Regions from separate parts of the Flavonifractor hominis genome, predicted to be linked through region 1. Evidence: predicted binding sites of a transcription regulator. Region 1 holds the regulator's gene; the other holds the start of a gene.
What was found. The regulator Rex, encoded in region 1, represses fermentation and respiration genes when NADH is low (regulators of the CRP and FNR family bind a similar motif). The targets are predictions, from matches to a motif close to ATTGTTAANNNNTTAACAAT.

Region 1 (3,417 bases):
ACCACTGTGGCACCGTATTGCAGAATATGAGACATGCTGCCTGCCTTGACGCCCTCATCCAACAATTTGCCGGTCATCATGGGGATGAGTACATCAAACGCCACTTCACCAATAACGAAGATAGGCGTCAAAATCGTATCTCGTTTGAATTCTTGGATACAACTGGTCAGTCCCCTTTTTTTCTTCATACAGTTCCCTCCTAAAATTCAGAATAGATAGAAAATAAGAAGCCGTTCCCCACAGGGACGGCTCACATGAGGTTGCCCTTTAATTTCTCCACAGTTGCCATAAACTGATCCACTTCCGATTGGGTCAGCCCTCGGGTCAACACCTCTTCTATTTTCTGGATGCGTGCCTCAATCTGTTGGTGGAGTGCTTCTGCTTTTGCGGTCGGTATAACCCGCTTGAGCCTGGCATCCCGGGTTACGGAGCATCGAACAATAAATCCTTCTTCTTCCATCCGCTTCAATACCCGCGAAGCCGTGGAACGGCGGATATAAAAGGCCTCTTCAATGTCTTTTTGACAAATCTCCTGGTCCTTGTTCCGACAGAGAAATTCCAACAATTTCCCTTGCATCTCCGTAAACTCATCGTACTCCGGCTGTGCAGTCAACTCCAGTACCTTACGCCGCAACAGATTGGATAATGCCTTAATTTCATATCCAACGTGGCGCCTCTGGCACATTTAATCTCTCCTTTCTTTCTGTACTCTTTATTTTAGTTGCATTGCTAACAGTTGTCAATATACAACTACACCAAAAAAGGTCCCGAACAGATTTTCTATTTTCAGCATAGAGAAAGTCCCAGCCGCCGGAAGGCGGCTGGGACTTTCTTTAGTTTCACTGGATACGTGATACAGTAACGGCACTCATCACAGCCTGAGCAGATGCCTTGTCCAAGCCACCTGCTGCCACTTGATCCAGGAGCGTTCCACTGCCACTTTTAAGGGGAGCGGACAGAGCAAAGTACGACAGGTAAGCCACCTGTGCCCGCAGGAAAGTGTCTTCCTCCAGCATGGCCTGTTCTGCTTCATTGAACACCCCAAACTGTACGCTCTTCTCCACGGCGTTGTCCCAGGAGAAATCGGGCGATGTGCCGCTGTCGCTATATCCCAGCGCCCGCAGCAGGAAGGTCACATACTCCCCCGCTGAGATCTCTGTATTCGGTCCAAAATACATTTGACCCGCTGCACTGGTACCCACACCCTTGGTGTAGCCCTTGGAGTAGGCATAGGCCACATAGCGGTCACACCAGTCCGGCGTATCTACAAACGGATTGGCTGCTGTGCTGGAGAGGGCAGCCTGCTCCTCCCCGATCAGGCGCAGAAACATCACCAGTCCTACACTGCGGGTGGGCGGGATTTCCAGATCATATCCCTTTCCGTATGCCGTTCCGGTTCCGCGGAACAGGCCCATGGCGCTGAGTGCGTCTGCCAGGGCATTGTAGTCCACACCGGAACCGGACAGGATCGTATAGGCTCCCTCTACACTTACCACCGCTGTATCTGAGGTAACCAGCAGCGTCACAGGCTCCCCCTCTCCCGCCAGGCAGCGATGACGGGCTGTCAATGCCGTACCATTGGAAACCTGTTGTCCCGCTGTCACATCCACTCCGGCCCCGCTGGAAAGCACAGCACTCCCCGCCAGGGTCATGGCCCCTGAGCCAGTGCTCAGACCAATCACATCACCTTTTTTAACCCGCAGATCCGTCATACTCTGCGCATATTCCAGCGTGCTGCCAGCCTGCACCAGATAGCCGCACTGCTCTACATTGAGTGCATCCAACGCTTCCTGATAACTCTGTCCGGTCTGCTGCTCTACCCGCTGCTCTGCCTGCTGCTGTACAGCGGGCAAATAAGTGTCATTTAAATAGCTTCGGGAAATCAGTGACTCCTCCACACTTCCGGATGCATATACCGCCACCGTACTCCCCAGGATCAATGCCGCTAGAAGGGCGGCCGCTGCTTTTTTCATGGCTCCTCCGATATCATGTAGCTCAGTGCCAAAAGGCTGTCTGCAAAATGCACATCCTCTACTACTAGGCCAGGTGCTTTGACATTAAGTTCAATATTGGTAAAATTCCATAGCCCTCTTACCCCGGCTCCTACCAGACGTTCGGCAATGCGGGGCGCCGCACTGCCCGGCACGGTAAGCACCCCAATGCTGGCCGGATGCAAACTCAAATATTCCTCCAGCTGATCGGCATGGTAAACCTGTACACCGGAAAGCTCCCGCCCCACGATGCTGCGGTCAATGTCAAACGCGGCCGCCAGAATCACGCCGGAGCGCTCAAAATGAAAATTCTCGATCAGTGCCCGACCCAAGTTGCCCGCCCCAAGCACCACGGCGGTATGGCCCCGGTTCATCCCCAGAATATCGGACACCTCGCTGCGCAAGCTCTCCACATTGTAACCATACCCCTGCTGTCCAAACTCGCCAAAGCAGGAGAGATCCTGCCGGATCTGCGAGGCCGTCAATCCCATAGACTTTCCGAGGGCATTGGAAGAGATACGCTCCACTCCCGCCCGATACAGATCATTCAAATGCCGGTAATACCGCGGCAGGCGACGGATCACCGCGGTGGATACCTTCTGCTTCCTCATCAATTCATCACACTCGTTCCAGAGCACGTTGTTTTTCTGTCTCATCAGTTTACTCGAAAGTTACTTTGATGTCAACGACTGAGGACAAAATCAACAGGGGCGGCCCGAATGCCGCCCCTGTTTTATAAGTGAATGATTCAAATATTTCGGCAGATCAGATCACCCATCTGCCGGGTCCCGATGGGAGCTACCCCGGGCTCGGCGATGTCAGCTGTACGCCAACCGTCAGCCAATACTGCATCCACCGCACGCTCCACTGCGTTGGCCTCGGCTGCCAGGTGGAACGAGTAGCGGAACATCATAGCCACCGAAAGGATGGTAGCAATGGGATTGGCCTTATCCTGTCCGGCGATATCGGGTGCAGAACCGTGGATAGGCTCATAGAGACCGGGAGCGCTGTCCCCAATGGAGGCAGAGGGCAACAGGCCGATGGAACCGGTAACCATGCTGGCCTCATCGGAGAGGATATCGCCGAACATGTTCTCTGTGACCACCACATCAAACTGCCCGGGATCGCGGACCAACTGCATGGCACAATTGTCCACCAGCACGTCCTCATACTGTACGTCGGGATACTCCTCCGCCAAGCGATGCATCACACTGCGCCACAGGCGGGAAGTCTCCAACACATTGGCTTTGTCTACGCTGGAAACCTTTCTCCGGCGCAGCCGGGCCAGCTCAAAGGCCCGCCGGCCGATACGCTCGATCTCCTTCTCAGAGTAAGCCATTCGGTCTGCAGCTTCCATACCCCGATCCTGGGTCTCATATTTCTCGCGCTGGCCGAAATAAATGCCGCCGGTAAGTTCCCGCACCAT
Region 2 (3,417 bases), on a different contig from region 1:
GTGCTGGCCCTGCTGGTCTACCGCCGCCGACAGCTGGAACGGGCCGGAGATGTGGTGAGTGTGGGCTGGGTCCGGCCGGTGTTCAAGTACGGCGTGGCCTTCTGCTGCGCGGTGAGCCTGGGCACTGCCCTCCACTCCACCCTCTCTTCCCTGCTGCCCTCGGGAACCTGGCCCCTGTTGGCGCTGATGCTGCTGTGCGGCGCAGTGGGCTACTTCATTGCCGAGATGCTGCTGCGCAAGAGCTTCCGCATCTTCTCCCACAGCTGGAAGGGCTGCGTAGCCTTTCTGTGCTGCCTGGGCGTAGCCATGTGTGTGCTGGAGCTGGATCTGCCCGGTTTTGAGAACCGGGTCCCCGACTCCTCCCAGGTGACCTGCGCCTCCATCTCCCGTGTATACTCTGCCCCCCATGACCGCCTGTGGTACGGCTATTATAAGCTGGACGACCCGGAGGAGCTGGAGGCACTCACGGACCTGCACCGCTCCATCGTGGCACATAAGGCCGAACTGGAAAACGACCCCAATCTGCATAGCGAGGACTGGATCTACAACGATGAGGGGGCAAACGTTCAGACCCAGGGTTCCACCTCCCTGCGCATCTGCTATACCCTGGCCGACGGGAGCGAGCTGATCCGCAGCTATGATCTCCCCCTCACTCCCGAACTGCTGGAGGATCCGGATACCCCCGCCGCCCAGCTCTCGGCGCTCATCAATCAGCCCGGTCTGCTGGAAGAGAGCTACTTCTCCGACGTGGATGAAAACAGCCGGCTCATCGACGCCTCCCTCTGCGATCTCTACGATCCCGACAGTGACAGCTATTATACCGTCTACTTCACGGGAGATACGCTGGAGCGGTTGCTGGAGGCCATCCGGGCTGATCTGGCCGATGGCTCTCTTGGCCGGCGCTATCTGCTGGAGGACCAGCAACGGCTGGATAACTGTTATTACTGTGACCTCTCCCTCACTTTCCTGGCCGAGGGTGCCCCTGTGGATGAGGCCTGCACCATTACTATCACCCCCCAGACCACTGCCACCCGCACCCTGGAAGTGCTCACCCAGTACGGCGGTGTGGAACTCTCTCACATGCTGACGCAGTCCCAGTTTAAAACCCGGACCTCGCAATAACAGCCATATGACACGGAGCAGTTCACAAATGTGGACTGCTCCGTGTCTTTTCCGTTTGTGCAAATCGTTAATTTTTTAACAAAACCAAGGAAATGGACGTTTTACATACGCTCTGTAGTTGCTTTTTCACAAACGGCGAGGTATAATCGGTGGTGAAGTCAGCTTTTTTGTTCCGGAAATTGAAACTACATCTGGAGGTATGCACCATGAAAGAAGTCTATGTTGTTAATTGCTGCCGTACTGCGGTCGGCTCCTTCGGCGGCAGCCTGAAGGATACTCCCGCCTCCGATCTGGGCGCTGTTGTGGTCAAAGAGGCGCTCACCCGCTCCGGGCTGAAGCCTGAGCAGGTGGATGAGCTGATGTTCGGCTGTATCCTCACCGCGGCTCAGGGGCAGAACCCCGCCCGTCAGGTGGGTGTGAAGGCCGGCCTGCCCTACTCCGTTCCCGCCTATACGGTCGGCATGGTGTGTGGCTCCGGTATGAAGAGCGTCATTGAGGGCGCCCGCGCCATTATGGCCGGTGACGCCGACGTGATTGTGGCCGGCGGTACCGAGAACATGTCTGCCGCTCCTTACGCCCTCCCCGCCGAGCGCTGGGGCGCCCGCATGGGCGACAAGAAGGTCGTGGACACCATGATCAAGGACGGCCTGTGGGACGCTTACAACAACTATCATATGGGCACCACCGCCGAGAACATTGCCGACGTGTGGGGCATCACCCGTGAGGAGATGGACGCCTTCGCCGCTTCCTCTCAGCAGAAAACCGAGGCTGCCATGGCCGCCGGCAAGTTTGCGGACGAGATCGTACCCGTTATGATCAAGAAGAAGAAGGAAATGGTGGAGTTCAAGGTGGACGAGTTCCCCCGCGCCGGTGTCACCGCTGAGAGCATTGCCAAGCTGAAGGGCGCCTTCCCCGTTGGTCCCGAGGGCGTGGAGGACGAGATCGTCCACACCTTTGAGCCCACCCAGGTCCACGCTGACGACGCCCGCAAGCACGTCCAGCGCGTCACCGCCGCCAACGCCTCCGGCATCAATGACGGCGCTGCCGCCATCGTGCTGGCCAGCGGCGAAGCTGTGGAGAAATACGGTCTGAAGCCCATGGCCAAGCTGGTCAGCTGGGGCCAGGGCGGTGTCGATCCCAAGATCATGGGCGTGGGCCCCGTGCCCGCCTCCCGTCAGGCCATGACCAAGGCCGGCCTGAAGATCGAGGACATCGACCTGGTGGAGGCCAACGAGGCCTTTGCCGCCCAGTCCATCGCCGTCGCCCGTGAGCTGGGCTTCGATATGGACAAGGTCAACGTCAACGGCGGCGCCATCTCCATCGGCCACCCCGTGGGCGCTTCCGGCGCACGCATCATTGTCACCCTGCTGCATGAGATGGCCAAGCGTCCCGAGGCCAAGCGCGGCCTGGCCACCCTGTGCATCGGCGGCGGCATGGGCGTTGCCACCATCTTTGAGAAGTGCTGAGACACCGTCTCTCACATATCAACTAAACGATAGGAGGAAACACCATTGGCTAAATTTGTTTCCCTGGAAGAGGCTGTGGCGCTCATTCCCGATGGCGCCACCATCATGTGCGGCGGTTTTATGGGCTGCGGCAATGCCCACAAGATTATCGACGCCCTGTCCAAATCCGGCAAGGGCAACTTCACTCTGATCTCCAATGACGCCTCTCAGCCCGGCGGTCCTCTGGGCGAGGATTACTACGGCGTGGCCAAGCTGGTCCACAACGGCCAGATCAGCCACCTGATCGCCACCCACGTGGGCCTCAATCCCGAGGTTGCCGTTCGTATGCATGACGGTTCCATGAAGGTGGATCTCATCCCCCAGGGCTCCCTGGCTGAGATGATCCGGGCCGGCGGCGCCGGTCTGGGCGGCGTGCTCACTCCCACTGGCGTCGGCACCATTGTGGAGGACAACAAGGACTTTGTCCTGGGCAAGGTCACCGTGGACGGCCGCGAGTACCTGCACATGCGCCCGCTGCGGGCCGATGTGGCGATCATCTGCGGTCACAAGATCGACAAGGCCGGCAACGTCTGGTACAAGGGCACCACCCGGAACTTCAGCCTGCCCATGGCTACTGCCGCCGACCTGGTCATCGCCGAGGCCGACGAGGTCGTGGAGATCGGCGAGATTGCGCCGGAGAACGTGCATACCTACGGCGTGTTCGTGGACTACGTTGTGGATGGAGGGAAGGCATAATGGATCGTTCTGAAATCAAGGGCTTTATCGCCAAGCGCGTCGCCAAGGAGCTCAAGGACGGCGATGTGGTCAACCTGGGCATCGGCCTGCCCAC

Region 2: a site for Rex is predicted at 1,186-1,205, ahead of WMO45_RS09075 (acetyl-CoA C-acetyltransferase). Genes of this name have one in related genera too.

The regions. Positions count from the first base shown of each region.
Region 1 covers NZ_JBBMFT010000001.1:131,652-135,068, reverse strand. Annotated here, with positions in the region: gene WMO45_RS00705 (ABC transporter ATP-binding protein) at 1-188, opposite strand, end outside; gene WMO45_RS00700 (MarR family winged helix-turn-helix transcriptional regulator) at 251-685, opposite strand; gene WMO45_RS00695 (hypothetical protein) at 840-1,973, opposite strand; gene WMO45_RS00690 (redox-sensing transcriptional repressor Rex) at 1,970-2,602, opposite strand; gene leuB (3-isopropylmalate dehydrogenase) at 2,740-3,417, opposite strand, start outside.
Region 2 covers NZ_JBBMFT010000004.1:306,044-309,460, reverse strand. Annotated here, with positions in the region: gene WMO45_RS09080 (ABC transporter permease) at 1-1,122, shown strand, start outside; gene WMO45_RS09075 (acetyl-CoA C-acetyltransferase) at 1,329-2,588, shown strand; gene WMO45_RS09070 (CoA transferase subunit A) at 2,634-3,323, shown strand; gene WMO45_RS09065 (3-oxoacid CoA-transferase subunit B) at 3,323-3,417, shown strand, end outside.